DNA from 4 places in the Streptomyces sp. NPDC051776 genome. Region 3 is predicted to be linked to each of the others. Evidence: riboswitches for the same ligand, from Rfam matches in the RefSeq annotation. Region 3 holds a riboswitch; each other region holds the start of a gene.

Region 1 (7,116 bases), on a different contig from region 3:
TGCCGGTTCGAGGCCGAGGTCCGCGGTCAGACCCGGTACGCCTTGGCCCGCGGCCACGGCCGGCAGCAGATCGGCGAGCGACCCCGTGCCGTAGGCCGGCAGCGGGGCGCTGCGCGGATCGAGGAGCGCGGGCTCGTGCCGGCCGGAGTCTGCGGTGGCGGGCTGGATCATCAGCGACCGGTCGAGGGGGCCACGGTGGCCTCGGAGAGCGCCTGCGCGAAGGCGAGGGTCTGCCGGACGGAGTCGGGGCCGTCACCCGCTTCACTGACGCGGAGTGACAGGTCGTCAGCCGTGGAGGAACCGGTGTAGCCGTGGTCCGCCTCGCAGTTGGGGTCGCCGCAGGCCGCGGGCTCGAGGTCGAGGCGGTTGACGGCGCCCCAGCCGATGGTGAGGACGACCTCGCGTGGGAGCGTGCCCGGTGTGTACGACTCGGGGTTGGCGACCACCCGGCTGACCACGACCGAGGAGATCCGCTCCAGCTTCACGGACTCCGTGGAGGTCGTGGCGTAGGGGGACGGGGACGAGCCGTCGGCCGCCTGTTCGTCGGTGTGGCTGACGATGAAGCGGGTGCCCGTGAGGACGAGCACGGTGACGTGACGGCGGACCTCGTTCGCGTCGAAGGTCGTCTCCTGGTGGACCAGGTAGGACGCGACCGGCTCACCGCCCACGGCGGCCTCCACCGCCTCGGCCACGAGGGCCGGGTAGTAGCCGCTGCGCTCGATGGCCGCGCGCAGACCCTGGGTCGTCGTACCGGTCTTCGCCATGCCGCCCATCCTACGGGGCCCGCGGCCCCTCGAAACTCCCCATCGGCATCGACCCGCGGCGGTTCCCGGCCGGACCGGTGCGCGCGGCGCTCAGTACGCCGGGAGGCGGCGGGGCCCCGGGTCCGCCGGAGCGGGGCTTGGGGCCAGGCGCACCGAGGCGCCGAGGACGGTGAGCCCCTGCGGGGCCACGACGACCGGCTCCAGCTCGACATGGACGACCTCGGGATGGTCGTCCACGAGGCGCGAGACACGCAGCAGCAGTTCCTCCAGGGCGCCGGTGTCGACCGGTTGCGAGCCGCGCCAGCCGAAGAGGAGCGGCGCGGTCCTGATGGAGCGGATCAGTTCGGCCGCGTCACGGTCCGTGACGGGGATGAGCCGGTGCGCGGTGTCACCGAGCAGTTCGGACGGGGCACCGGCCAGCCCGAAGGAGAGGACCGCGCCGGCCGCGGGATCGATCGCGGCCCGTACGACGGTGTCCACGCCCCGCGGCGCCATGGCCTGCACGACGGGCCGCAGCTCGTCGGCCTTGCCGAGGTGCTCGGTGAACTCCTGGTGGGCGCGGCGCAGCTCGGACTCGCTCGTGAGGTCGAGGCGGACGCCGCCGAGGTCCGCGCGGTGGCGGAGGTGGGGTGCGGTCGTCTTGAGGGCGACGGGATAGCCGAGCAGCTCCGCGGCGCGAGCGGCCTGGTCCGCGTCGGGTGCGGGGAGCGTGGGCCGTACGGCGATGCCGTAGCGGGCGAGCAGGCGCGCCGTGGCGTCGGGACCGAGCGGGCTGGTGCGGGGTACGGGCCCGCTCCCCGGCTCGTCGGCGGCCCGGGTGTCGCCGTTCCCCGCGGCGTCGAGCAGGCCCTCGATGTCCGCGCCGGCGGCCGCCTCCTCGATGTCCTCGTACTCCGGCACCCGCCCCGGTTCCGCGGCCTGCCGGCGCCACTGCGCGTAACGGACGGCCTCGGCCAAGGCGCGTACGGCGCGCTCGGCGGCGGGGTAGACGGGGATTCCGGTGGCGGCGAGGGCCTCGGTGAGGCCCTCGATCTCCAGATGGACGACGGTCACCGGCTTGGCGGCGCCGCTGTGGTCCACCGCCTCTCGCAACGCGGCGGCCAGCGCACGGGCCTCCGCCGCGCGGTCGGGCTCCGGCGACGTGTCGTCACCGACCCAGGGGATCGCGTTCACCACGACGGCGTCGCAGAGGTCGTCGGCCAGCGCGGCGGCGAGCGCGGCGCGGTAGGTCTCGGGGGTGGCGGCGGTCGTGAGGTCCCGGGGGCGCAGCGGGCGCAGGCGTTCGGTCAGCGCAGCGTCGTAGGTGAGCAGTCCGAGGGATTCGGAGTTGCCGAGGATGGCCACGCGCGGGCCGTCGGGCAGCGGCTGGCCGGCGAGCAGCAGCCCCGCGTCGGCGAGCTCGGTGACGGTGCCGACGCGGATCACCCCGGCCCGGCGCAGGAGCGCGGACACCGTGGCGTCGGGGATACGGGTGGTGGGGACGGTGTGCCCGGTCGGGGCGCTGCCGGTGTGCCGGGCACCCTTGACCACCACGACGGGCTTGACGGCTGCGGTGCGGCGGGCGAGGCGGGTGAACTTCCGCGGGTTGCCGATGGATTCGAGGTACATGAGCACGACGTCGGTGTCGGGGTCGTCGTGCCAGTACTGCAGAAAGTCGTTGCCGGAGACGTCCGCGCGGTTGCCCGCGGAGACGAAGCTGGACAGGCCGATCCGTCCGGCGCCGCGCCGGTGGAGCCCGGAGAGCAGCGCGATGCCGATGGCGCCGGATTGCGTGAAGAGCCCGAGCCGGCCGGGAACCGGAAGCTCGGGCGAGAGCGAGGCGTTGAGCCGTACGTCCGGTGCGGTGTTGAGGAGGCCGAAGGCGTTCGGCCCGATGATCCGCATGCCGAACGAGCGGGCCTGCCGGACGAGTTCGCGCTGGAGCTCGCGTCCTCCGGGGCCGCTCTCCGCATAGCCGGAAGCCAGCACCACCAGCCCCTGGACCCCGTGCTCGCCGCAGTCGGCGACGACGGCGGGGACGGCCTGCGCCGGTACGGCCACGACCGCGAGGTCGACCGGCTCGTCGATCTCGTGCACGAAGCGGCGGGCGGGGACCCCGGATTCGCCGAGTTCGGGGGCGCGCAGCGTGGTCTCGCCGTCGGGGAACGCGTGGTTGACGGCGTGGATGCGCCCGGTGAAGCCCCCCTCGACCAGATTGCGCAGCACCTGGCGGCCCACACCGCCGGGACGGCGGCTGGTGCCGATGACGGCGACCGAGCGCGGGGCGAGCAGCCGCTTGACGGAGCGGGCCTCGGCACGCTGCTCGCGGCCGCGCTGGACGGCCAGGGACCGGTCGGTGGGTTCGAGATCGAACTCCAGGCGCACCACCCCGTCCTCGAAGCTGCGCTGCTGGGTGTACCCGGCGTCCGTGAACACCTTGATCATCTTGGTGTTGGCGGGCAGCACTTCGGCGGCGAAGCGGCGGATGCCGCGCTCGCGGGCGACCGCGGCGATGTGTTCGAGAAGGGCCGAGGCGACGCCTCTGCCCTGGTGCGCGTCCTGGACGAGGAAGGCGACCTCGGCCTCGTCGGCGACATCGGGCGCGGTCGCGAAGCGTCCGCCCGAGGGGGTGGTGGGCGACGGGTGGGAAGAGGCGGGCCGGCCGTCGGCGTCGATGCGGTCGTAGCGCACGGTGGCGATGAATTCTCCGCCGACGATGGCCGCCAGGCCGACCCGGTCGACGTAGTCGTGGTGCGTGAAGCGGTGGACGTCGCGATCGGAGAGCCGGGGGTACGGTGCGAAGAAGCGGTAGTACTTCGACTCGTCCGAGACCTGCTCGTAGAAGCTGACCAGCCGCTGAGCGTCGTCGGGGGTGATGGGCCGGATCTGCGCGGTGCCCCCGTCGCGCAGCACGACGTCTGCTTCCCAGTGGGCCGGGTAGGCGTGTTCCGGCGTCGTCCCCATGGGGCCAGCGTACGGGCGAGGGCCGGAGCGGGGCACTCCGCGGGCCATGAGAGACTGTGCGAGAGCTGGTCTAGACAACGCCGTCGGATTTCCTGACACGACCGGAAGGGCAACACCATGGTTGAGCGCCGCGTCACCGTCGGCTGGGCCGAGGGACTGCATGCCCGGCCCGCTTCGATCTTCGTCCGAGCGGCGACGGCGGCGGGTGTTCCCGTGACGATCGCCAAGGCCGACGGCAACCCGGTCAACGCCGCCTCGATGCTGGCGGTGCTGGGGCTCGGCGCGAAGGGTGGCGACGAGATCGTGCTCGCTTCCGACGCCGACGGCGCCGACGTCCCGCTCGACCGCCTGGCGAAGCTCGTCTCCGAAGGGCTGGAGGAGCTTCCGGAGACCGTCTGAACGGCGCCGCCCGGAACCTCCCCGGAAATACGAGCGCGTTCGAGGGCCCACCGGTACGGAAAACCGCGGCGGACCAATTCGGTCACCGCCGTTCTTTCTTCTGCTTCTTACTCTCCCGCCGCCTGTTTCCGAATTCCGCGCAGAATTTCCCGCATTCTGTATACGGCAGTCCTGTTAATTCCGTGCGCCCATGGTGTTGACACCATGTTTCGAAGAACTCACACGGACCGGGCGGCGCATGCGGTGGATCGCGAGCGAGCGCTCGGTGTGCACCGCCATGAGGGAACGGGCGCGGTCCGCGTCGCCCCGTGCCACCGCGTCCGTGATCGCCGCGTGCTCTCCCCAGGAGTCCGCGGCACCCACCGGCGCGGGCGCGTACATCCACGCGATCTTGCGGCGGACCTGGGTGAGCAGCGCCGCGAGACTGGGGCTGCCCGAGGCCTGGGCAAGCGTCTCGTGGAACCAGCCGCCAAGGGACCGCAGATCCGCCACCTGCCCGCCCTGCGCCCGCTCCTGACCGAGCCGTACCAGGCCGCGCAACACCTTGAGATGGGCTTCCGTACGCCGCTGTGCGGCACGGGCGGCGCCCAGCGGCTCCAGCAGCGCGTGGATGTCCAGCAGATCGGCGGCCTCCTGTTCGGAGGGCTCGGCGACGCATGCCCCTGCGTGTCTGCGGGTGGTCACGAACCCCTCGGATTCCAGGGTGCGCAGGGCCTCGCGGACGGGGACGCGGGAGACGCCGTAGCGCCGGGCGAGGACCTCCTCGGTCAGCCTGCTGCCGGGGGGATGGACACCGGAGACGATGTCGTCACGGATCGCCTGGCACACCGCGCGCGCCGGAATGCGACCGGCCTCCGGACCCCCGCCGTTCACACCCGATCCCGCATGGCCGGACCTCCGCTGCAATTCCCGGGAAACACGTTCGACCGCGTTCATTCAAGAACTGTATGCCACGGTGGAGGAATTTCTATCGGGCGGGCCCGGACATGGATATCTTTTGGCCTTCGGACGGCCCCTTCCCTCCTGCCGCCTGCGGGCGCGGCAGGAGGGAAACCCGTCAGCGGCTCACAGACTCACTCCGTGCGAGCGGAGATAGGCCACCGGATCGATGTCGGAGCCGTAGTCGGGGGATGTACGGGCCTCGAAGTGCAGGTGCGGGCCGGTGGTGTTCCCGGTGCTGCCCGAGAGGCCGATCTTCGCGCCCGGGGCGACGCTGTCGCCGACGGAGACGTGGATCGCGGAGAGGTGGCCGTACTGCGTGTACGTGCCGTCCTTCATCTTGATCACGACGTTGTTGCCGTAGCTGCCGCCCCAGCCGGCCTCGACGACGGTGCCCGCGCCCACCGAGCGCACGGTCGTCCCCGACGAGGCGTGGAAGTCGACGCCGGTGTGGCTGCCGGAGGACCAGGCGCCGCCCGAGGCTCCGTACGAGGTGGAGATGTAGCTGTTCTCGACGGGCGGGACGAACGCGTTGAGACGCTTGCGCTCGGCCTCGCGCGCCGCGCGCTTCTTCGCGGCCTTCACCTCGGCCGCCCGCTTCTTCGCGGCGGCCTCGGCCTTGGCACGGGCCGCGGCGACATCGGCCGCGGCCTGCTGCGCCTCGGCCTGGGCGTCGACGGTGCGGGCGAGGGAGTCGTCGATGACGATTGCCTGGCGCAGACCGGTCTGTTCGGCCTCGGGCACCTTGCCGGGCGACGCGGCGGACGCGGGGCCGGCGGCCAGCGAGGTCACGATCCCGGTGGTGGCGAGGGTGGCGATGCCCGCAAGGTTCGCGCCGGAACGGGCGAGGCGACTGGGGCGGCGGTGACGGTGCTTCCCGGTAACTCGGGTGAACGACGCCATGCGGCGGCGGTGCTCCTTTCCTTCCTTCTCGCCTACCGGGTTAGCTGACGGGTTCGGAGCAGGAAGGTCTCCTACGGGCCCCTCAACGGGAGGCGCCCGATTCACCCCAGGGGACTGCGTGCGCCCTCCCGCGCCGGTGCGGCGCGCGGCGGGCAGGGTGGGTCCCCGGCTCCCCTGGCTCGCGCCGTACGGGGACTCGGCGATGACTGCCCGGAGCCGCGGGTGCGGCACGTGTACCGGCCGGACAGCCGGACCGACGCTAAACGGGACAACTGTCAATCGCCAAAGAAATCAGGGTCTTTGTAGCCGACACCACAAAGGAAACGGCAGACTCAATAACAAACCGGACATACAGCAGTACCCCGGAGTCACAATGGACTCCGGGGTACCGGTGCCGTACGTCGGGGGACGCCGTAGGGCCTGACGGCACGTCAGCCGTCTCCTCCGGCGTCGCGATGTCAGCCGCTGACCACCTTCACCTCGCCGATGCCCAGGGCCCGCACGGGCTCCTCGATGGCGGAGGCGTCACCGACGAGGATCGTCACCAGGCGGTCCGACGGGAAGGCGCTGACGGCCGCCGCGGTCGCCTCGACCGTACCGGTGTCGGCGAGCTGGGCGTACAACTGCGCCTGGTAGTCGTCCGGGAGGTGCTGCTCGACCTGATCGGCGAAGGTGCCGGCGACAGCCGCCGCCGTCTCGTACTTGAGCGGGGCGACACCGACGAGGTTCTGCACGGCGGTGTCCCGCTCCGCGTCCGTCAGGCCCTCCGCGGCGAGAGTGCGCAGCACCTTCCAGGTGTCCTCCAGCGCCGGGCCGGTCGAGGCGGTGTCCACCGAGCCGCTGATGGCCAGCAGCGAGGTGCCCGTGCCGTCGGGCGCCGAGCGCAGCACCTGGCCGAACGCCCGCACGCCGTAGGTGTAACCCTTTTCCTCGCGCAGCACCCGGTCGAGCCGGGAGGTGAGCGTACCGCCGAGGCAGTAGACACCGATGACCTGCGCGGGCCACACACGGTCGTGCCGGTCGGATCCGATGCGGCCGATCAGGAGCTGGGTCTGCACCGCGCCGGGGCGGTCCACGATGACGACCCGGCCGGTGTCGTCGGCGGTCGCCGGGGAGGCGGGCCGAGGCGCGGCGGTGTTGCCGGTCCAGGCGCCGAGGGTGTCCCCGA
Region 2 (7,116 bases), on a different contig from region 3:
CCAGCGACATCAGGCGCTTGGAGTCGGCCACGTCGTAGATCGAGAAGCTGGAGGTGAAGCCGAGCTTCTTGCTCTCGCGGCGGAGGATGCGGACGCATGCGCTGTGGAAGGTGGACACCCACATCGCCTTGGCGCGCGGGCCGACGAGTTGCTCCACGCGCTCCTTCATCTCGCCCGCGGCCTTGTTGGTGAAGGTGATCGCGAGGATCTGGCCCGGGTGCACCCGCCGGGCCCCCAGCAGATATGCGATGCGGTGGGTGAGCACCCGGGTCTTGCCCGAGCCGGCCCCGGCGACGATGAGCAGCGGGGAGCCGCTGTGGACGACGGCCGAACGCTGCTGCTCGTTCAGCCCCTCGAGCAGCGCTTCGGGGTCCACGACGGGGCGGTGCGCGCCGTTGCGGTAGTACCGCTCGCGGGCCTCCTCCTCCGCGGAGGCGTCGAAGCGCCCGCCGAAGAGATCGGCGGGGATCTCCTCGGCTCCCCCCTCCTCGGGCGGCGGGGGCGGGTGCTCCTCACCGTGGCGTCCGGGGTGTCCCGTGTGGGCGGAGGGGCCCGGACCGCGGTGCTGGAGACCCGCCAGGAAGTTGTCGTCAAAGAGGCTGCTCATCGCTCCCCGAGTCTAGGCCGCCCGACCGACAGCCCACGCCGGTTCCCGGTCCTCGGACGTACGAGGGCCCGATCCGGTTCCAAACGATCGCGCTCCGGATTGGTCACGAAAAGGTTTCGGGCATATCGAACATCAGCCTTCACAGGTGCCCCAGACGTTGGCTACCGTGCTCGCTCAGGCGGCCCGAAACCCCCGTCGACGACCCGCGTCGGCACGGGCAGCCTCCGCTGAATCCGGCGCTGCCCGGCGGATGTCCGACCGACGTTCCCGCGGTATCCGGAGCCGGGGACCCACACGTCCCACCGGGGTGAATCGGCCCGCGCACGTGCATTTGCAGTCCGTCGGCGCGGAGCCGTAGGGCAGCCTTCCGTCCGCCCGAACCCGACAGCTAACCCGGTAAGCGGTCAACGGAAGGAGACGCGCGCCTTGGCGTCGCACCGCAAACTGCGGACACGTGGCCTTGCGTCACCCGGCTCGGGCCGGGCGGCGGTGGGGCTGACGACCGCGGCTCTCGCAGGGGTCAGCCTGCTGTCACAGAGTGCGCAGGCCGCTCCGGGCGAGCCGAAGCAGAGCATTGAGGAAGTCCAGAAGAAGGTGGACGAGCTCTACCGGCAGGCCGGCAGCGCCACGCAGAAGTACAACCAGGCCCAGGAGCGCACCGACCAGCAGCGCTCCAGAGTCGACCGGCTGCTCGACGACGTCGCCGAGCGCACGGAGAAGCTGAACGAGGCGCGGCGGCTGCTCGGCAGCTTCGCGGCCACCCAGTACCGCAACGGCGGCATGGCCCCCACGGCCACGATGCTGCTCGCGGACGACCCGCAGAGCTACTTCGACCAGGACCACCTGATGTCCCGTATGACCGGGCGGCAGAAGCAGGCGGTCGACGACTTCCAAACCCAGCAGCGGGCCGCGGCGAAGAAGCGGGCCGAGGCCACGGAGAGCCTGGCGGGCCTGGCCGAATCGCAGAAGCAGCTCCGCACCACCAAGGAGTCGGTGCAGCGCAAGCTCGCGGACGCGCGTGAGCTGCTGTCGAAGCTGACGGCCGAGGAGAAGGCCCGGCTGGCGGCGATCGAGCGAAGAAAGAAGGCCGAGGCCCAGCGCAAGGCGGAGGAACTGGCCCGGCAGCAGGCCGAGAAGCGGCGCCAGGAGGAGGCCGAGCAGGGCTCGGATTCGTCCGAGAGCTCCGGCTCCTACGCGGTCAAGGCCGAGAAGGCGGTCGCCTTCGCGCGTGCGCAGATAGGCAAGCCGTACGTGTGGGGGGCGACGGGTCCGAATTCCTTCGACTGCTCGGGACTGACCCAGGGCGCCTGGAAGGCCGCCGGGGTCTCGCTGCCGCGCACCACCTGGGACCAGGTGAAGGTCGGCCAGCGCGTGGCGACCGAGGATCTGCAGCGGGGGGACCTCGTCTTCTTCTACGACGACATCAGCCACGTCGGCATCTACATCGGCGACGGGCAGATGATCCACGCGCCGAAGCCGGGTGCGAACGTCCGCACCGAGGCCATCACGTACATGCCGATCTACGGCAGCGTCCGGCCCGCGTGACAAGCCGCCCGTGCCCTCCGGCCGGTGCTCTCGCCAAGCGGGGCACCCGTCGGAGGGCCGGGACCAATCCGGCGCTGGAGGGCGGCCCGGGGCGGGGAGGGCGCGCGGCTGCGCGTCAGGTCCAGAGAACGGCGATGAAGATGTTGGCCAGGGTGAGCAGGCCGACGGCTCCGAAGGCCCCCTTCTCGACGTTCTCCTCGTCCCGCTTCACATAGACCAGACCGAGGATGACGACCAGGACGGCGAGCTTCACGCCGATCTTGACGTTGTTGACCGCCTGGTCGTCGGCCTGGTTCAGCCCCACCAGCACGACTCCGGTGACGAGCATGGTCAGCGCTCCGTGCAGCATGCCGGAACTGAAGCGCTGGGTCCCCTCGCCCATCGCCTTCATCTGGTACAGGAAGCCGCCGAGCAGGGCCGCGATGCCGATGATGTGCAGGCCGACGAAGACATTGATGGCTATGTCCATGCGCGGAGCCTAGCCGGGTCCATAGCAGCCGCTCCCGCTCGGGTGAGCCCCAATTGCCGCTTCGGTCATGCCCGTAGCGTGAACGGCCATAGGCGGCGGAAATCACCCGGACCGTACGATCACTGCCGTACCGAAACGTTTCAGTCCCGGTCATCCCGGCTCACTGCCGCGACGAGGCGGATTAGCGTCCTCCCCCTAGGTGCCCGTGCGGCGCCCCGGAACGGCCCCTTCCGCAAGGCCACCGGAGAGTCAGGGGAAGGAAGTGACGGCCGCCGTGGCCTCGCACAGGAAGCCCAGGCAGCGATCGTTCATCGGCTCGCTCACGGGCGGCACCGCCGCCCGTACGGCCGCGACGTTCGCGCTCGCGGGCGCGGCGGGCTCAGTCGCCCTCGACGGAGCGGCCCAGGCGGACCCGGCCCCGGCCCAGGTGAAGGAGAAGGTCGACCGGCTCCACCACGAGGCCGAGTTCGCCACCGAGAAGTACAACGGCGCGATGGAGAAGACCCGCGCGGCGCAGCGGTCCCTGGACCGCCTCCGCGACGAGGCGGCCCGCAGGACCGAGAAACTGAGCGCCTCGCGCAACGCCCTCGGCTCGATCGCCACGTCCCAGTACCGCTCCGGGGGCATCGACCCGGCGGTTCAGCTCGCGCTCTCCTCCTCCCCCGACGACTATCTCGACCGCGCTTCCGCAGTCGAGCGGGCCGGGAGCCGCCAGGCCACGGCCGTCGCGGGCATCCAGCGGCAGCTCCGTGCCATCGAGCAGGTACGGCGCGAGGCCTCGGGGAAGCTGGCCGAACTCGAGGACCACCAAGCCGCGTTGCTGGGACACAAGCGCACCGTCCACCGCAAACTCCGTGATGCCGAGCGGCTGCTGGACCGGCTGACCGAGGCGCAGCGGGCCGAGATCCTCGGCCGGGACGGCCACGCCGCGGACGGCCTCGCCACCACGGGCCGCGCAGGCCGCGCCTTCCCCCGCGGCCCGGTCCGTGCGCCCAACGCCCGCGCCGCCCAAGCCGTCGCGTACGCGCAGAGCGCTCTGGGCAAGCCGTACGTCTGGGGCGCCACAGGTCCGAGCGGCTTCGACTGCTCGGGCCTCACACAGGCCGCCTGGCGCGCCGCCGGGGTGGCCCTGCCGCGCACCACCTACACCCAGATCAACGCCGGCCGACGCGTCCCGCGGGCCCAACTCGCCCCCGGCGACCTGGTCTTCTTCTACTCCGGCGTCAGTCATGTCGGGCTCTACATCGGCGGCGACCGCATGATCCACGCCCCCCGCCCCGGGGCTCCGGTGCGGGTGGCACCCATCGACCAGATGCCGTTCGCGGGCGCGACGCGCCCGGCCTAGCACCGCCGTCGGGAGATCACCGCGGGGCGTCGCCCGATCGGTCCGCCCGCGCTACGGGGAGATCGACAACGCGCAATTGACCCGCAATTCAGCCGTTGTTGCCCTCAACTCGCCCGGAAGTAAAAGCAGTTGGCATCAAGAGACACCTGTGAAAAACATTCGGCGGCACGGGCGTGCGCGGGTGGAACAAATTTCCACGGCAGCTCGTCTTCGTATAGTCGCATGTCTTACCGAATGCCTCGTCCTGGTGAATTCACGCCTCCCGTTGACCCGGGGGTCTGCTTAGCGTGAAAGTACGACCCACTCTCGGAGGCGGGGGCAGTCAATGAGCCCTGCTCCCCCGCCAGTTGGAGGCAATTCGCCATGCAGTCCTCGGCACAGAGCCAACTCGCATTTCCCTTCCCCCCGATTCCGGGGTTCCCGTTTCCCCCGCTCCCGCCCTTCCCCGGGCTGCCCAACGTGCCCCTCCTCCTGGGCGTCGTACCTGCCCAGGGAGGGGCAGGGAACGTCGTCTTCCTGTTCGGCTTCGGCCTGAACAGCCCGACCTCGGTCACCTTCGGTGGGGTCCCCGCCACCTCGGTCACCCCGATCATCCCCGGCATCCTGCTCAGCGCGGTGGTGCCCGCGGGCGTGACTCCCGGCACGGTGCCGGTCGTGGTCAACACCGCTAGCGGCCCCAGCAACTCCTTCCCGTTCCTCTACACCGTCTCTCCCCCGACGCCGCCCATCGCGCTGACCATCGTTCCGTCAACCGGACCCACCGCCGGCGGGACCCCGTTCACCATCTTCGGGGCCAACCTGACGGGTGCGACGGTCGACATCGGCGGCAACGCGGCAACCAGCATCGTCGTCAACCCTTCGGGAACGCAGCTGACCGGCGTGACCCCAGCCGGTGCCGCGGGCAACCAGCCCGTCGTGGTCACCGGCCCGGGTGGCAGCGCCACGGTCCCCGGCGGCTTCACCTACACTGCACCGCCGGCTCCGCCCGCCCCCGCCGCCATCACGCCGACCACTCTGGCCGCCTCGGGCGGTACGACCTTCGTCATCACCGGAACCAACCTCAACGGTGCGACGGTCGACATCGGCGGCAACGCGGCCACCGTCCTGTTCATCGACCCCAGCGGAACCACTGTGGTCGGCCTCGCTCCGCCCGGCGCGCTCGGCCCCGCAACCGTTACGGTCACCACTCCGGGTGGCAACGCCACGGTTACCGGGGGCGTCACCTACGCGTGATCGCACCCCGTCAAGTCCAGCGCCCCGGCCGGGACCGGCACCGCAGCGTGCCGTGCCCGCCGGGGCACCGGCATGCGCCGGGGCCGTTCCTACGGGAGCTGCTGCCGCGCCGCGAACGCGACGAACTCCGCCCAGGCGGCGGGCGTGAAGGCCAGCTGCGGGCCGGTCCTGTCCTTGGAGTCCCGGACGTGCACTGTGCCGGGGCAGGCCGCCACCTCGAGGCACGCGCCGCCTTCGGAGTCGCTGTGGCTGGACTTACGCCAGGAGATGGCGACCTCGACGCAAGCGCCACCCTGGTCGTCGCTGTAGCTGGACTTGAACCACTTCAGCTCGTCGCTCATAGCTCCTCCGCCAACTTGCCGATGAACCGGGCTGACTCCTCAGCACTCAGAGCCTGCATGCGGATCATGCCATGCCGTTGTGTGAGCGCACTTACCCTGGCGGGGTCCGAGTGAAGAGCACCCGTTTCTTGGCCCTCGACGTAGGCATAGTGTTCGTGCTCCGCAGTCTCCAGCAGCACGAGAGGCCCACTCAATGCGGGATAGGCGCTGCGTCCTGCTGGAAGGACTTGGATGCACACATTGCGCAACTCCCTGGCTCTCAGCAAATGGCGCAACTGTTGTCCCATCAACTCAGGCCCTCCGACGAGAGTTCGGAGAGCGGCTTCGTAAATGACGAAGCCGAATAGGACAGTCGGCTTCGTCCGCAGCCGCTCCTGGCGCTGCATTCGCGCTGCGACGCGTTCTTCAATCGTCTCGCCGTCGAGGGGTGGGCAGCTGTTTCCGATCAGCGCCCTCGCATACTCCTCCGTTTGGAGCAGGCCGGGGATGAGAAGCGTCTCGTACCAATGAGCGTGATCGCTTCGGACTCGGCAGCCATGAACTCATGCGTGCGGGGCCGGAAACCTCTCCGGCTTCAGATACTCCTGCGCCGCGTTCAACAACCCCTGCGCGCCGCACATTTCATCCGCGACCTGAAGGAGGCGAGGCGTCGGTCGCCGACGGCCCTGTTCCCTCGACTTCACGGCCTCGTACGTGTAACCCGCTTCCTCGCCCAGCTTCTCCCGCGTCACACCAGCCTTCGTGCGCCACAGCTTCAGCTGGTTTCCGCAGTACCGCCACGCCATGGGCGGCTGGGAGGAGTTCCCCGTCGTCATCGCGCTCCACCTCTCCCGGCCTCCCCCGGCCTCCCCCGGCCTCCCCTGGCCTCCCCCGGCCTCCCCCGGTGCACGCGGGGTACACCACGGACCGTACCCGCGTCGTTACTCCCGAGGCTACGCCCTGGCCAGCACCGTTTGAGCCATGGTCGACGGAACTCCCCCACCACCGAAGGACATTGAATGGCGCCTGCCGCGCCACTCGCGCAGCGTGGGCCGCTCGCGGGAACTGCTGCGCGAGCAGGCACGCTCGTGGAAGATCCCGGACGGTGTGGTCGAGACGGCCGTTCCACTGCTGAGCGACCTGATGACCAACGCCCGTACGCACGCCCGCGTTTCACCGGGCCGGGAGCTGCGGGCCCGGTGCATCCTGCGGGACGGCGTACTTCGCGTGGAGGTCTCCGACGCGAGCGGCGAGCTGCCGAAGCCCCGCATCGCGTCGCCCGAGGACGAGGGCGGACGCGGCTTGGCGCTCGTCGCCGCGCTAGCGGACGAGTGGGGCGCGCACCCGCGCGCATGCGGCATCGGGAAGATCGTGTGGTTCGCGCTGAAGCTCCCGGCCGGGCCGGTGGGGTGAAGGAGTCAGACGAGCCGGCGGGCCGTGGCCCAACGCGTCAGTTCATGGCGGTTGCTGAGCTGGAGCTTGCGCAGAACTGCCGAGACATGGGACTCGACCGTCTTCACGGAGATGAAGAGCTGCTTGGCGATCTCCTTGTACGCGTACCCGCGCGCGATCAGGCGCAGGACCTCGCGCTCGCGCT
Region 3 (7,116 bases):
CCTGCGCGGCCTCGTTGAGGACTGGGTGGTTGTAGCCGTGGATCGCCGACCACCACGAGGCCATGCCGTCGACGAGTTCGGTGTGGCCCTCCGCCGGTTCGGCCAGCCGCAGTCGTACGCCCGACGCCGACGCGATGACGAGCGGCTCCTGACGCCCGGGCATCGGACCGTACGGGTGCCACACGTGCTGCCGGTCGAGGGCGAGCACCTCGCCGGTGGTCAGCGTCCGGGGGGCGGGCACGTTCGCAGGCACCGCGTCCGCACCCCCCGACGGCGCCGCTCCCGCGAGGCGGTCAGGCATTGGGGGCGAGGTCAGTGCCCGCGCCACGACGGCGCACCGTCACCAGGTCCGTACGGGCCGCTCCGGCCGCTGCCGCGGGTGCCGGCTCTGGTGCATGCCCGGATGCCGACTCTGGTGCGTGCCCGGGCGCCTGCTCGGGCGTCTCCGTCCCGCCACTGTCGCCGCACGGCCCGCAGCCGCCGCCTCCGCCGTGCGAACCGCATCCGCCACCGACCGCCGCCAGGGATTCGGCCAGAGCCTCCGCCCGGTGCCGGGGAAGCGTGGTCGTACCAGCGCCCTCCACCTCGAAGCCCGCGTCCGCGATCATCTCGAGATCGGCCTTGCCCGCCTGGCCCTCACTCGTCAGATAGTCGCCGAGGAAGATCGAGTTGACGAGGTGCAGTGCCAGCGGCTGGAGCGAGCGCAGGTGCACTTCGCGCCCGCCCGCGAGCCGTACCTCGACGTCCGGGCAGACGAACCGGACCATCGCCAGGATGCGCAGCGCCCTCTGCGGGGTGAGGTTCCACTCCTTCGCCAGCGGCGTGCCGTCGAAGGGGATGAGGAAGTTCACCGGCACCGAGTCCGGGTCCAGCTCGCGCAGCGAGAAGACCACGTCCACCAGGTCCTCGTCCGTCTCGCCCATGCCGGCGATGAGCCCGGAGCAGGCGGACAGCCCGGCGGCCTGGGCCTGCTGCACGGTCGAGACGCGGTCCGCGTAGGTGTGGGTGGTCGTGATGTCCCCGTATGTGGCTTCAGAGGTGTTGAGGTTGTGGTTGTACGCGTCGGCGCCCGCCTCGCGCAGCCGGCCGGCCTGCCCCTCGGAGAGCAGTCCCAGACATGCGCACACCTCGATGCCCTCGTTCTGCTCCTTGATGGCCTCGATGGTCTTCGAGACCCGGTCCACGTCACGGTCGGTCGGACCGCGTCCGCTGGCGACCAGGCATACGCGCTTGGCGCCGCCCGCGACACCTGCGCCCGCGGCGGCCGCCGCCTCGTCCGGCTTCAGCCATGTGTACTTGAGGATCTCGGCCTTCGAGCCGAGCCGCTGGGAACAGTACGAGCAGTCCTCCGGGCACAGACCGGACTTGAGGTTGACGAGGTAGTTGAGCTTCACCCGCCGCCCGAACCACTGGCGGCGCACCTTCCCGGCGGCCGCCACCACATCGAGCAGGTCGTCGTCCGACGTGGCCAGTACGGCCAGGGCCTCGTCCCGGGTGGGCAGCTCGCGTCGCAGCCCCTTGTCCACCAGCGTGTTCAGCAGCTCCATGGCGCTGATCCTCGCCTACGGCACGGCTCCCGGCCAAGGAGGGACCGCACAACAGGCCCCGAATGAGGTGTGTGTATCGCCACACCATGACCAGCGCGTCCGCCCATTACGGTTTGGGGCGCAGCCCAATTCCGGGACCGCCCGGGCTCCTGTGACCGACGCGAGGGACGGCCGATGCCCCACGACCCGTTCGACTGGATCGACGAGCAGGCGCAGGCGCGCCGCCGTGCCGGGCTCGTACGCGCCCTGCGCCCGCGCGCCGCCGACTCGCCGCTTCTCGACCTGGCGAGCAACGACTATCTGGGCCTCTCCCGCCACCCCGAGGTCACCAGCGCCGCCGCCCATGCCGCCCGGCGGTGGGGGGCGGGCTCCACCGGCTCGCGTCTGGTCACCGGCAGCACCGAACTCCACGCCGAGCTGGAGAGCGAGCTGGCGGCCTTCTGCGGATTCGAGGCCGCACTCGTCCTGTCCTCGGGCTACGCCGCCAACCTCGCCGCCGTCACCGCGCTGAGCGGCCGGGACACGCTCGTCGTCTCCGACGCGGCGAACCACGCCTCGCTCATCGACGGCTGCCGGCTCTCCCGCGCCGAGACCGCCGTCGTCCCGCACTCCGATCCGGGGGCGGTGGCCAAGTCCCTGGACGGTCACGACGGGAGGGCCCTGGCCGTCACCGATTCGGTCTTCTCCGTCGACGGCGACGCCGCACCACTGCGGGAACTGGCCGCCGCCTGCCGAACGGGCGGCGCGGCGCTGCTCGTCGACGACGCCCACGGGCTGGGCGTGCTGGGCGAGGGCGGGCGAGGCGCGCTGCACGCGGCCGGACTTGCGGGCGCGCCGGACGTCGTCACCACGGTCACGCTGTCGAAGTCCCTGGGAAGCCAGGGCGGAGCCGTCCTCGGGCCGGCGCGTGTCATCGAGCATCTGGTGAACACGGCCAGGACCTTCATCTTCGACACCGGGCTCGCCCCGGCCGCGGCGGGCGCCGCACTCGCGAGCCTGCGGATGCTGGCCCGCGAGCCGGAGCGTGCGACGCGGGCCCGCGAGGTCGCCTCCGAGCTGTACCGCCTGCTCACGGGGGCGGGGCTGGCCGCTGCCCGGCCGGACGCGTCCGTGGTCTCCGTACGGGCTCCCTCTCCCGACGCGGCGGTCCGCTGGGCCGCCGACTGCCGGGCCGCCGGGCTGGTGGTGGGCTGCTTCCGCCCCCCGTCCGTGCCCGACGGCATCTCGCGGCTGCGGCTGACCGCCCGCGCCGACCTCACCGACGGTCAGATCGCGGACGCGGTCGCGGTGATCACCGCGGCGGCACCGGCGGCCTGAGGGATCGTGCCGGAGCTGGGCACCGGCCCGTTGCGGGGGTCGTCAACTCAGGCCGCCGAACCGCCCCACGCGCACGTCCCGTAAGAACAACTCCCAGGCGGCGGGGGAGAAGAGGAGCGCGGGCCCCGCGGTGTCCTTCGAATCGCGCACGGCCACCCGGAGGCCGGACCGGCCGGAGCCGTCGGCGGATCCGGTGGGGACGGCTGTGCCGACGACGGCAGTCTCCACGCAGTTGTTCATGCCGGTGCTGTGGCTGCTGCGCCGCCAACTCAGGCCCGGCAGGCGGTCAGTGGAGGGTGGACAGGGGGTGTGGGGGACGGGGTGTTCGTGGGGGGTGGGCATTGCGCCTCCTCAGGGAATCGCCGATCGCGGCGATGAAGGCCAACGATTCGTCACACGGGAGGGCGCGCCCCCTCAGCGTGTCGAATGCCTCGCTGTACGCCCTGAGATCCTCATTCCGTTCGAGGTAGAGACTACTTGTCAAATGGTCAAGTACGACCACATCTAGATCATCGCTGAGCGGGAATGAGAAAATAACGAAAGGGCCGGTGACTCCGATGTGCATGCCGTGGGCGAACGGCAGGACCTGGACCCGGACTTGGGGCAGCGATCCGACCGTGACCAGATGTTCGAGCTGCTCGGCCATCACTTCGGGAGACTCGACCTCCCGCCGCAACACCGCCTCGTCCAGCACCGCGTGGAGCTCCAGCGGGGGGTTCGCCCGCAGAACGTCCTGCCGAGCGATCCGTACGTCCACCAGCTCGTCGATGCGCCGCGCAGGCAGCGCCCCGAGCGCGGCCCGCGTCACCGCGCGGGCGTAGCGGGCCGTCTGCAGCAGTCCCGGCACCACCAGCGTCTCCAGCGTTCTGGCGCGTACGGCCTCCGCCTCCAGACTGATGAAGTCCCGGTAGGCGGACGGCAGAAGCTCGCGATAGGCGTGCCACCACGCCCGCTGACCGCCGTTGGCGTCGGAGTTCGCGAGAGCCACGAGCAGCGACCGCAGTTCGGGGTCGGTCACCCCGTACACATCGAGCAGCCGGGTCACGTCCTCGGCCTTGACACCGCTGCGCCCGGTCTCGATCCGGCTCACCTTCGACTGGTGCCACCCGGCGAGGCGACCGGCTTCGCCGCTGGTCAGACCGGCGATGTCGCGCTGGCGCCGCAGCTCCTCGCCGAGCTTGCGGCGGCGCACCGCGGGACCGTACTGCATGGGGCTCCCCCGCTCCTCCAAGCGCCGCTGTCGGGCGGCAGCGTGCACCCGCCCGTGCGTCAGTGTGAGCCCAAATGCGGGTTTCCGGCGCAGAGTTCACCGCATCGAGCGACAGATATGTGCACATCCCGGTGGATCGCACCCCGCACCGGGCGCATCGGTGGCAGTCTGGCCGAAGGAGTCGTCGGAGGGCGGCTCCGGCGTCGTTTCCGTATGCGTACAACGCGTCGGACCACGGCCTCGGCGGGAAAGGGACCGCGTCCGCGATGGCAGACCATCATGAAGCATCCATCACCTACCCGAGCGACCCTGCCTCCGTCACGGCGGCCCGCCGGTATGTCAGCGCCGTGCTCGCGGAGTGGGGTCTGCCGGAGAGCGCGGAGTGCGCCGACACCGTACGGCTCATCGTGTCCGAACTCGCCACCAACGCCGTGGTCCACACGCTCGGCCTTTCGCCCACCTTCACCGTGGACATCCAGCTCGACCGCGACGAGCAGCTGCGCATCGGTGTCACGGACAGTCACCCGCGAAGACCGAGGCGGCTGCCCGCCGCCGTCCAGCAGGACAACGGCCGGGGGATGGTGATCATCCGAAGCCTCACGGCCGAGTCCGGTGGCAAGCTCTCGGTCACGCCGACGGCTGAGGGCGGCAAGACCGTCTGGATCGCCCTCCCCTGGCCGGTCCCGGCTCCGTGACCGACGGCCGTACGTGCCTGTGCGTGTGATCGACGCCGTGCGCGACCGGCTCCTGGGTGCGCTGGCTCCGAGCCTCTTCGGCCCGTGATCCGCCCGGCTCCGTGATCCGCCCGGCTCGGGGCGTCCCCGGCTCCGGGGCGTCCTCGGCTCCGTGATCCGCCCGGCTCCGGCGGTGACAGCGGCCCGTGCCGAACGGTGCCCGTGTGCGACCGGTCCGCAAGCGCCCGCCCGGGCCGCGGCCCGGGCACGTACAGGGCCGCGTGCCCGGGCAGCCGCCCGATGACCGGGCTCCCGCCGAACGTTCCGTCCGCCGGGCTCGTGTGAGGGAGTCTCAGTCCACCCGGCCGTAGGCGACGTCGTTCGACCAGATCGGATCGACCCTCACCACCGAACCGGCCTTGGGGGAGTGCACGACCTTCCCGTCGCCCGCGTAGATGCCCACGTGGTAGACGCCGCGACCGGCACCGAAGAAGACGAGATCGCCGGGGCGCCGGCCGGCTGCCGCAACGCGGCGGGTCGAGTTGTACTGGGCCGAGGCGGTCCGGGGCAGCTGCTTGCCCACGGATTTGTACGCGTAGACGGTCAGGCCCGAACAGTCGAAGCTCTCCGGGCCCGAGGCACCGTAGCGGTAGGGAGCGCCGCGCTTGGAGTTGGCGATCCGGAGGGCCCGGGACCCGAGGTGCTGCGCGTGGCCCGGCTTGGCGGGCTTCTCGGCCTTGGGAGCCTTGGGGCGGTCAGCGGCCGGCTTCCCGTCCCTCGCGGGCCGGTCCGGCTTCGCGTGCTTCGCGGGGCGGTCCGGCTTCGCCGCTTCCTTCTCGGGCGGGTGGTACTGAGTCTGCGGCGCGCTCGGCCGGCCCGGTTCCGCGGAGGGGCGTGCACCCTCCAGTCCGATGCCGGGCGTACCCGGCAGGGATTCCGGTGGTCTACCGGCGGCAGGTCCGCTGAAGGACGGCTCGTCCTCCATGAACTCGAACTGATCGCCGTCGGGCATCCGCTGATCGAATCCGGACGCTTGCGCCCCGAGCATTCCGCTCTGGATCTGGGACGAGTCCGGGCCGGGCGGCGGCACTGCGTACGCCTTCGTGGCGGACCCCGGCGTGAGAAGCGCGCCGCCGACGGCTGCCAGGGTGAGCGCCGATGCGGCGCCGGCCCGGCCGAGGAGGGACGGGACTTGTGCATGCGCGGTCATGCGCACCCCTTCGTCAGCCGCCTGTGAAGGGTGACCTGTCGGGTTCGGGCAGGCGAAGAATGCCCGGCCGCCGAAGCGGCTTCACCCCAAGGAGCGGCCGGTCTCCCGGCGCCCCGGACTGCTCGGGTCCTCCACTCCTGCCGATCCACTGGTGTCGACCGGACGTCCGTGCGGCGGCAGGATTCGGCGTCCGCGCGGACCGCCCCACCGCCGTGGCAGGGGCTTGTCGTCTAACGGATCGTCACGCAACAACCGGCAGATTTCCGATCGAAACGACCTCTTGTTGCCTTAGTCACATTTGACGCATTTAGCCGTCGGAAGGGTTTCCTCGTCGCCGTATCCGACACATCGGCAGGCTCCGTACCAGCGGGAGAGCGGTGTGGGGCGCGTCTCACCCCGTGGTCCGATCGCAAGTCGATCAATGTCATGCGGGACCTGACGGTCCGTCGATCGGGCGAACACGTTCGGCCGTACCGAGCCCCCCGGTCCGGGCGACGGGTCGTCAACTCTCCCCTGCCGGAGGGAGGGTGACCCGGGCCGCCCGCCGCTCGCCGTCAAGCACCCGCAGTGCGCGCGCCAGCGTCGTCGCGTGGATCGAACTCTCCCCCCGCTCATGCATCAGGGTCAGGGCGTCCCGCAGCGCGGCCGCTCTGCCCACCAGGGCCTGGGCGGCGCGCAGCCCGCCGTACGTGTCGGAGGAGCGGGCCGGGTTGATGCGGCCCACGAGGTCGAGCACCTCCAGGAAACGGTCCACCAGATCGCTCTCGGCGTGCGTGAGGGCCGGCAGGGGTGGCAGTTCGGGCGGCAGCACGCCGTTCACCTCCCGCCGGACAGGAGGCCGGGCGCCTTCCTGCGGTTCTCCACGATGCGGTCGGCGAGCCCGTACGCCACGGCCGCTTCCGCGTCGAAGACGGTGTCCCGCTCGATGTCGGCGGTGATCCGCTCAGCCGGCTGCCCGGTGTGCCGTACGAGCAACTCCTCCAGCATCGCTCGTAGGCGCAGCATCTCCGCTGCCTGGATCTCCAGGTCCCTCACCTGCCCCTCGACGGGTTCCGGCAGCCGGGGCTGCTGAATGATCACGCGGGAGCCGGGGAGCATCAGGCGCTTCCCCGGGGTTCCGGCGGCCAGCAGCACCGCGGCCGACGAGGCGGCCTGGCC
Region 4 (7,116 bases), on a different contig from region 3:
ACAGGAGGTCGGCGGTGATCTCCCGGACCCGGTCCACGGAGACCCGCGCGTGGTGGATCGCCTCCGAGTCGTACGCCGGTAGGCCGAGAGCGATGCCCGCGACCGTGGTGACCGACCCTGCGAGCCCCACGAGCGTACGGGCCTCGGCCAGCGGCACGCTCTCCTCGGCGAGGTCCAGAGCCGCGTCGATGTCCGCCCTTATGGCGTCGGCCTGGGCGGGCTCCGGAGGATCGGTGACCCGCCCGTCCTGTACGAGGTGACGCTCCGTCATGCGGACGCAGCCGATGTCGACGGAGCGTGCCGCCCGTACGTGATCGTCGCCGACCACGAACTCCGTCGAGCCGCCGCCGATGTCGACGACGAGATACGGCTTCTGGAAGCGCTTCGCGCCCTCTTCCGGGCCCGACAGCTCCTTGGTGGCGCCGGTGAAGGAGAACTCCGCTTCCTGGTCACCGCTGATCACCTCGGGCTCCACGCCCAGGATGTCCACCACGCCGCGCACGAACTCCTCGCGGTTCTCGGCATCGCGCGAGGCGGAGGTGGCGACGAACCGCGTGCGCCGGGCGCCGAGTTCGCGGATCACCTCCGCGTACTCGCGGCATGCGGTGAAGGTGCGCTCCAGGGCCTCCGGCGCGAGCCGGCCCGTACGGTCCACGCCCTGGCCGAGGCGCACGATCGTCATCCGCCGGTCCAGCTCCTTCAACTCACCGGTGGCCGGATCGGCGTCGGCGACCAGCAGGCGAATGGAGTTCGTACCGCAGTCGACAGCGGCGACCCGCGTCATGCGCCGTCCTCCTTGTACTCCTGCGCGTCCGCATCCTGCTCCTGCGCGTCCGCGTGCTGCTCCCGGGTTTCCGCGTCCTGCTCCTGGCCGCCCGGCGGGCAGGACACGCACGGTCCCTTGCGCCACCACTCCGGCAGCAACGCGAGGGCCTCGTCCCCCAGCGGATTGACGCCCGGACCCGCTGCCAGGGAGTGGGCGACCAGGACGTGCAGGCACTTCACGCGGTCCGGCATGCCGCCCGCGCTCGGGAAGCCCTCCAGCACCTCGACGGCGTCGCGGCGCCGGATGTAGTCCTCGTGCGCGGCACGGTACGCGGCCGCCAGCTCCGGGTCCTCCCCGAGGCGGGCGCTCATGTCCTTCATCACGCCCTCCGCCTCCAGCGTGCCGATGGCGGAGGCCGCGCGCGGGCAGGTCAGGTAGTAGAGCGTCGGGAAGGGCGTGCCGTCCTCCAGGCGCGGCGCGGTCTCCACCACGTCGGGCAGCCCGCACGGGCAGCGGTGCGCGACGGCGCGCAGACCGCGCGGCACACGGCCCAGTTGCTCGCCGATCGCCTTGATGTCGGCGTCGGTCGGCGGGGTGGGGTCGGTCTGGGGAGGGGGCGTGTCCATGCCTGCGCAGATCTCTTCGGTCGGATAGGGAAGTCGGGTACCGGGACGTGCCCGGGACGGTGAGGGAACCGCGGTCAGTAGCGGGAGTCGACCCGGTCGACCGCCGTCAGTCGCGGGAGTCGACCCGGTCGACGCCCTCCCAGAGGTTGCTGTACCAGGCGCGGTCGGCCATGCCCTGGCCCCGCGGCCTGCTGCTGTCGTACGAGCCGCCGCCGACCACGGTGTAGCCGGTCTCGCCGGGCTTGAGGAAGTGCAGATGCTCGCGGGCCTGCCGCTCGACGTACGCCGGGTCCTGCCAGCGCGCCTTCTCGTCGCGCAGCTTCTCCACGGCCCTGCGCGCCTGCTCGGCCTCGCGCTGCTGCTCGGCGATCTCCGAACGCTGGGAGACCCACTGCCGCATCGGGTAGGCCAGGGCGACGACGAGCGAGCAGACGACCAGCGCGAGGAGCGCGGCCCGGCCGGTCAGCCGGCTGCGCCGGGGGGCTCTGCGGGCCTGGGCCCGGTAGACCCGGGCGGCGGCCTGTTCGCCGAGCGCCTTGAGTCTGGTCGCGGTGGAGAACCGCTCCCGGTCCGCGCCCACGTCGCCTCCCTGCTGTCGGATACGGACGTCCCCGGCCACGGTACGGGACCGCAGCCGGGGACGGACGAAGGCCGGAGCAACCGGCCCGCGGGCTTCGTACCGCCCTCGGGACCGGTGCTCGTGCGCGGTCAGCCCTTGAAGCGCGGGAAGGCGCTGCGGCCGGCGTAGACCGCGGCGTCGTCGAGGATCTCCTCGATGCGCAGGAGCTGGTTGTACTTGGCGACGCGCTCGGAGCGGGCCGGGGCGCCGGTCTTGATCTGGCCGCAGTTGGTGGCGACGGCCAGGTCGGCGATGGTGACGTCCTCGGTCTCGCCGGAGCGGTGGGACATCATGCACTTGAAGCCGTTGCGCTGGGCGAGCTCGACGGCGTCGAGGGTCTCGGTCAGCGAACCGATCTGGTTGACCTTGACCAGCAGCGCGTTGGCGGTGTTGTTCTCGATACCGCGGGCGAGGCGCTCGGGGTTGGTGACGAACAGGTCGTCGCCGACGAGCTGGACCTTGTCACCGAGCTGCTCGGTGATGGTCTTCCAGCCGTCCCAGTCCTCCTCGTTCAGCGGGTCCTCGATGGAGACCAGCGGGTACGCGTCGACCAGTTCGGAGTAGTAGGAGGTCATCTCGGCGGCGGTACGGGTCTTGCCCTCGAACTCGTACACGCCGTCCTTGTAGAACTCGGTGGCGGCGACGTCCAGAGCGAGGGCGATGTCCTGACCGGGCTGGTACCCGGCCTTCTTGATCGCCTCGACGATCAGGTCCAGTGCCTCGCGGTTGGAGTCCAGGTTCGGGGCGAAGCCGCCCTCATCGCCGAGGCCCGTGGACAGGCCCCGCTCCTTCAGCACGGACTTCAGGGTGTGGTAGATCTCGGCGCCCCAGCGCAGCGCCTCGGAGAAGGACTCGGCGCCGATGGGCGCGATCATGAACTCCTGGATGTCCACGTTGGAGTCGGCGTGCGAGCCGCCGTTGAGGATGTTCATCATCGGGACCGGCAGCAGGTGCGCGTTCGGCCCGCCGAGGTAGCGGAAGAGCGGCAGGTCGGAGGCCTCGGAGGCGGCGTGCGCAACGGCCAGGGAGACACCGAGGATCGCGTTGGCGCCGAGGGAGGACTTGTCCGGGGTGGCATCCAGGTCGAACATCGCCTGGTCGATCAGCCGCTGCTCGGTGGCGTCGTAGCCGACCAGCTCCGGGCCGATCTGCTCGATGACGGCGAGCACGGCCTTCTCCACGCCCTTGCCGCCGTAGCGGCTCTTGTCACCGTCGCGGAGCTCGAGGGCCTCGAACGCTCCGGTGGAGGCACCGGAGGGAACGGCGGCACGACCGGTGCTGCCGTCGTCGAGGCCGACCTCGACCTCGACCGTGGGGTTGCCTCGCGAGTCGAGGATCTCGCGGGCTACGACGACGTCGATGGACGGCACGAGCATCTCCTTCTGGGATCTGACGCTGGGACGCGGGACTCGGTGAGCCCGTCGCTCGAGGACTCGGTGAGTCCGTCTCTGCGGCATGAGCCTAACCGCCCTCGGATCCTCGGCCGTTCTCTGCCCGCCCCCCGAGACGAAAAGGCCCCCAAAGGCCCGTAAAGGGGATCTTTGGGGGCCGTGGATCCGCCTGCGGTCCCGGCCGGCCCGGCCGACCCTGGGCGGGCCGGGCCGGTCACCGGGTCAGCTCAGGTGGAGACGCTGGCCGGGAAGGATCAGATCGGCCCGCTCGACGGTGTCCTTGTTCAGCTCGTAGAGCTTCTTCCAGCCGCCCTCGACGCCTTCTGCCTCGGCGATCGAGCCGAGGGTGTCACCGGGCTTGACCTCGTACGCGCCGTCGCCCTTCTTGACGGGCGTACCGGCCGGGCCTCCGCGATCGCTGCGGTCGGCGCGCGCCTCGGCACCCCCTGCGGAGGAGCGGGCGGTGTCCACGCCGGCATCCGCGCCGCCTGTGGTCAGGCCGCCGGCGCCTGCGCAGGACCAGGCACCGGGCCCCTGCAGGTCGAGCAACCTCTCGGCGGTGGCGATCTGCTGGTCCTTGGTGGCCAGGTCGGCGCGGCGTGCGTACCGGTGACCACCCGCGGCGGACCAGCTCGACGCCGAGAACTGCAGCCCGCCGTAGTAGCCGTTGCCGGTGTTGATGTGCCAGTTGCCGCCGGACTCGCACTGGGCGACCTTCTCCCAGGTTCCGACGGAGGCCGCGTTCGCCGAGTCGGCGCCGAAGAGCGGTACGGCGACCGCGGTGCCGGCGACACCGGCGAGGGCTGCGATACGGGCCATGGTGGATGGGCGGCGGTGCGCGCCCCGGGTGCCCTTGTTGCCGGAAAGCAGCATGAACATCTCCTCACCGACGCCTGCGAGGTGAGCTGTCGGGTTCGGGCTGTGAGCGGCCCGGCCCGGTGCTCGCGCACCGGGTCTTCACCCCTAGCCGTCCGGTCCTCTGTCGCGGTCCGTCCGGCACTTACCTTGGGTCCCCCGCTCCTGCCTCCGGCGCTCGCGCGTCGACTGTCCTCCGGCCACCGGCAGGATTCGGCGTGATGGTCGGCGGCGCCCGCCGTGTGGCGAGCGGTTCGACGGTAAGCACACAAGTCCCACCGGTTCAAAAACCGACATCCAGCACCAGGAGGCCCTGATTTTCCCTCTGTTGCCCTTATCCGTGCAGGTCGGGACAGGTGCGGGCGCATCAGGCGGGCGCAATAGGCGCGTTGGGCCGATGAGATGCTTCTCTCAGTCGCCGCACACTGGGGCACAGGTGCGCGAACTAGCCCTTCGATCCCCTGAGATCAAGCTTCTGACCAGGGAGAATAAGGTCCGGGTCGCTGCCGACCACGGACTCGTTGGCCTCGTACAACGCGGGCCAACCACCCGCGAGCGAGTGCTTTTCGGCGATTTCCGACAGACTGTCACCCGGTCGGACGGTGTAGTCGCCCCTCTGTCCCGCGCGGGCGGAGTCGCCGCGGGAGGCGTGACGGCCGCTCTCGCGCCCCTCACCCTCGCCCGTTCCGCGGTCCGTGCCACTCCCGGCTTCCTCGTCCGCGGGAGCGCCGCGGTGCTTGCCGGTGACGGAACCGCCGGAGGGAGCGGCCGATTCGGAGCCGCCGGGCTCCTGCTCGTAACCCCCGGACGGCGCGCCGTACCCCGTACGGTCCTCCGTGTCCTGGTCGCGCGGATCGGACCCCGAGGTCCCGGGCTCGGCGGAATCCGGGCCGGCCACGGGGGACTCGCCGGGCAGCAGGGTCCCGATCGGCCGCGACAGATCGATGCCGGGGTCGATGTCAGGGGCCTCGCCGTCGTCGGTGAGGCCGGCGTCGAGCGCGCACTGCGGCCACGCCTGGGGCCCCTTGGCGGCGAGGATCTTCTCGGCGACGGCTATCTGCTGGGAACGGCTGGCGAGGTCGGCCCGTGGCGCGTAGTCGCGGCCGCCGAACTCCTCCCAGGTGTCCTGGGTGACCTGCAGCCCGCCGAAGTAGCCATTGCCCGTGTCGGCGCTCCACAGACCGCCGCTCTCGCACTGAGCGACCCGGTCCCAGGTCTCGGTGTCCGCGGCCTGCGCACCGCCCGCCGCCAGCAGCGGCAGGGCGATCGCCGAACCCGTCACGCCAGCCGTGACGAAGATGGCCGGGGCTTGACGAGGACGGCGGTGCCGGCCGGTCGCGGAACGCATGCGGAGCCTTTCGAGCGACGGTGAAGCGGAGTGCGGCATGAAAGTAGCGAGGCCGAACCGCCGTCACAAGTCGATGTAGTGGAGATCACGCGAAGATCACATAGTTGAAACCGACTCAGTTTTGGGAGGGGATGAACTCCACCGGAAGCGTGCGCAATCCACGCATGATGAGCCCTCCGCGCCATCGCAAATCGGTAGGTTCCGCCGCGAGTCGCACGTCGGGAAGACGCCGGAAAAGCGTGGCGAGTGCGGTCTGCGCCTCCAGCCGGGCGAGCGGAGCACCCAAACAGTAGTGAATTCCGTGTCCGTAGCCGAGGTGCTGGTTGTCGCGGCGGGCGAGGTCGAGCGTGTCCGGGTCGGTGAAGCGGGCGGGATCCCGGTCGGCGGCGGCGAGGACGACGAGGACGGGGTCTCCGGTGGCGACGCGCTGCCCGCCGATGACGACAGGCTCGGTCGCGAACCGCCAGGTGGCGATCTCCACCGGACCGTCGTAGCGCAGCAGTTCCTCGACGGCGCTCGCGAGCAGTGCCTCGTCGCCCCCTACGAGGGCCCGATTGAGCAGTTCCCGCTGACCGGAGTTGCGCAGCAGTGCGTACGTGCCGTTTCCGATGAGATTGACCGTCGTCTCGAAACCGGCGAAGAGCAGGATGAACGCCATCGCCGCGGCCTCTCCCTCGGTGAGGTGCTCGCCGTGGTCGCTTGCTCGGATCAGGCCCGAGATGAGGTCGTCGCCGAGGTCGGCGCGCTTGCGGTGGATCAACTCGGCGAGGTACCAGCGCATTTTCTTCACCGAACGGGCCACCCCGCCGCGCGGACCTCCCCCGTGCCGGATCATCATCCCCGCCCAGTCGCGGAAGTCGTCCTGATCCTCCGCCGGGACGCCCAGCATGTCGCAGATCGCGTAGATGGGAAGCGGAAAAGCGAATTCATGAATGAGGTCGGCTTCACCCCGTTTCGCGAAGACATCGATGAGCCGGTCGGTCAACTCCTGGACCCGTGGGCCGAATTCGGCGACGCGGCGCGGTGTGAACGCCTTGGAGACGAGCCGCCGCAGACGGGTGTGGTCGGGCGGGTCGATGTTGAGCAGATGGGTCATCAGCTCTGCGCTGCGCTCGCCGGGAATGCCGACCTTGCCCTTGGCGTGCGCCGACCTGCCCGCTGTGCCCGCCGGCGCCTCGGTGGACGAACGCTCCTGATGGCGGGCGGGGTTCTTCGACAGCCGGGGGTCGGCCAGGGCCTGCTTGGCGTCCGCGTACCGGGTGACGAGCCATGCGCTCACCCCGCTGGGCAGCCGGGTCCAGTGCACCGGGGAGTGCTCGCGCAGCCAGGCGTACGCGGGGTAGGGGTCGGCAGCGAACTCCCAGGTGAAGAGGTCGGGCGAGGTCGGGGCGCGGTTCTCCTCGTGCACGTCACGACCGTATCCCGGCGCCCGCGGGCCGTATCCCGGCGCCCGGGCGGGCGGTCGGCGGGCCCGATGGTCCCCGGCGCCGGGCGGTCGGTCCGAGAGCCCG

What was found. Region 3 has a riboswitch for cyclic di-AMP ahead of AB0M26_RS17590 (NlpC/P60 family protein). Riboswitches for the same ligand answer to the same signal wherever they lie in the genome.
Region 1: it holds a riboswitch for cyclic di-AMP, as region 3 does, so the genes downstream of both, AB0M26_RS09785 (M23 family metallopeptidase) here and AB0M26_RS17590 (NlpC/P60 family protein) in region 3, are expected to answer to the same signal.
Region 2: it holds a riboswitch for cyclic di-AMP, as region 3 does, so the genes downstream of both, AB0M26_RS11530 (NlpC/P60 family protein) here and AB0M26_RS17590 (NlpC/P60 family protein) in region 3, are expected to answer to the same signal.
Region 4: it holds a riboswitch for cyclic di-AMP, as region 3 does, so the genes downstream of both, AB0M26_RS01650 (transglycosylase family protein) here and AB0M26_RS17590 (NlpC/P60 family protein) in region 3, are expected to answer to the same signal.

Annotation. Positions count from the first base shown of each region.
Region 1 covers NZ_JBFAYQ010000009.1:21-7,136, reverse strand. Annotated here, with positions in the region: gene AB0M26_RS09810 (nucleotide pyrophosphatase/phosphodiesterase family protein) at 1-171, opposite strand, end outside; gene AB0M26_RS09805 (DUF5998 family protein) at 171-764, opposite strand; gene AB0M26_RS09800 (GNAT family N-acetyltransferase) at 855-3,707, opposite strand; gene AB0M26_RS09795 (HPr family phosphocarrier protein) at 3,825-4,106, shown strand; gene AB0M26_RS09790 (GntR family transcriptional regulator) at 4,281-5,042, opposite strand; gene AB0M26_RS09785 (M23 family metallopeptidase) at 5,172-5,948, opposite strand; cyclic di-AMP (ydaO/yuaA leader) riboswitch at 5,964-6,160, opposite strand; partial or broken gene AB0M26_RS09780 (insulinase family protein) at 6,407-7,116, opposite strand, start outside.
Region 2 covers NZ_JBFAYQ010000011.1:22,335-29,450, forward strand. Annotated here, with positions in the region: gene pcrA (DNA helicase PcrA) at 1-607, opposite strand, end outside; cyclic di-AMP (ydaO/yuaA leader) riboswitch at 866-1,026, shown strand; gene AB0M26_RS11530 (NlpC/P60 family protein) at 1,034-2,152, shown strand; gene AB0M26_RS11535 (hypothetical protein) at 2,268-2,621, opposite strand; gene AB0M26_RS11540 (C40 family peptidase) at 2,896-3,966, shown strand; gene AB0M26_RS11545 (IPT/TIG domain-containing protein) at 4,426-5,199, shown strand; gene AB0M26_RS11550 (DUF397 domain-containing protein) at 5,289-5,540, opposite strand; partial or broken gene AB0M26_RS11555 (DUF5753 domain-containing protein) at 5,537-6,052, opposite strand; gene AB0M26_RS11560 (helix-turn-helix transcriptional regulator) at 6,083-6,355, opposite strand; gene AB0M26_RS11565 (ATP-binding protein) at 6,501-6,932, shown strand; gene AB0M26_RS11570 (response regulator transcription factor) at 6,938-7,116, opposite strand, start outside.
Region 3 covers NZ_JBFAYQ010000020.1:84,529-91,644, reverse strand. Annotated here, with positions in the region: gene AB0M26_RS17625 (adenosylmethionine--8-amino-7-oxononanoate transaminase) at 1-301, opposite strand, end outside; gene bioB (biotin synthase BioB) at 294-1,547, opposite strand; gene AB0M26_RS17615 (8-amino-7-oxononanoate synthase) at 1,722-2,864, shown strand; gene AB0M26_RS17610 (DUF397 domain-containing protein) at 2,907-3,206, opposite strand; gene AB0M26_RS17605 (helix-turn-helix transcriptional regulator) at 3,151-4,074, opposite strand; gene AB0M26_RS17600 (ATP-binding protein) at 4,341-4,769, shown strand; partial or broken gene AB0M26_RS17595 (NlpC/P60 family protein) at 5,101-5,442, opposite strand; partial or broken gene AB0M26_RS17590 (NlpC/P60 family protein) at 5,839-5,958, opposite strand; cyclic di-AMP (ydaO/yuaA leader) riboswitch at 5,961-6,157, opposite strand; gene AB0M26_RS17585 (hypothetical protein) at 6,461-6,769, opposite strand; gene AB0M26_RS17580 (ATP-dependent Clp protease proteolytic subunit) at 6,775-7,116, opposite strand, start outside.
Region 4 covers NZ_JBFAYQ010000001.1:369,383-376,498, reverse strand. Annotated here, with positions in the region: gene AB0M26_RS01670 (Ppx/GppA phosphatase family protein) at 1-784, opposite strand, end outside; gene AB0M26_RS01665 (DUF501 domain-containing protein) at 781-1,392, opposite strand; gene AB0M26_RS01660 (septum formation initiator family protein) at 1,499-1,972, opposite strand; gene eno (phosphopyruvate hydratase) at 2,101-3,387, opposite strand; gene AB0M26_RS01650 (transglycosylase family protein) at 3,625-4,275, opposite strand; cyclic di-AMP (ydaO/yuaA leader) riboswitch at 4,278-4,486, opposite strand; gene AB0M26_RS01645 (transglycosylase family protein) at 4,703-5,605, opposite strand; gene AB0M26_RS01640 (cytochrome P450) at 5,721-7,013, opposite strand.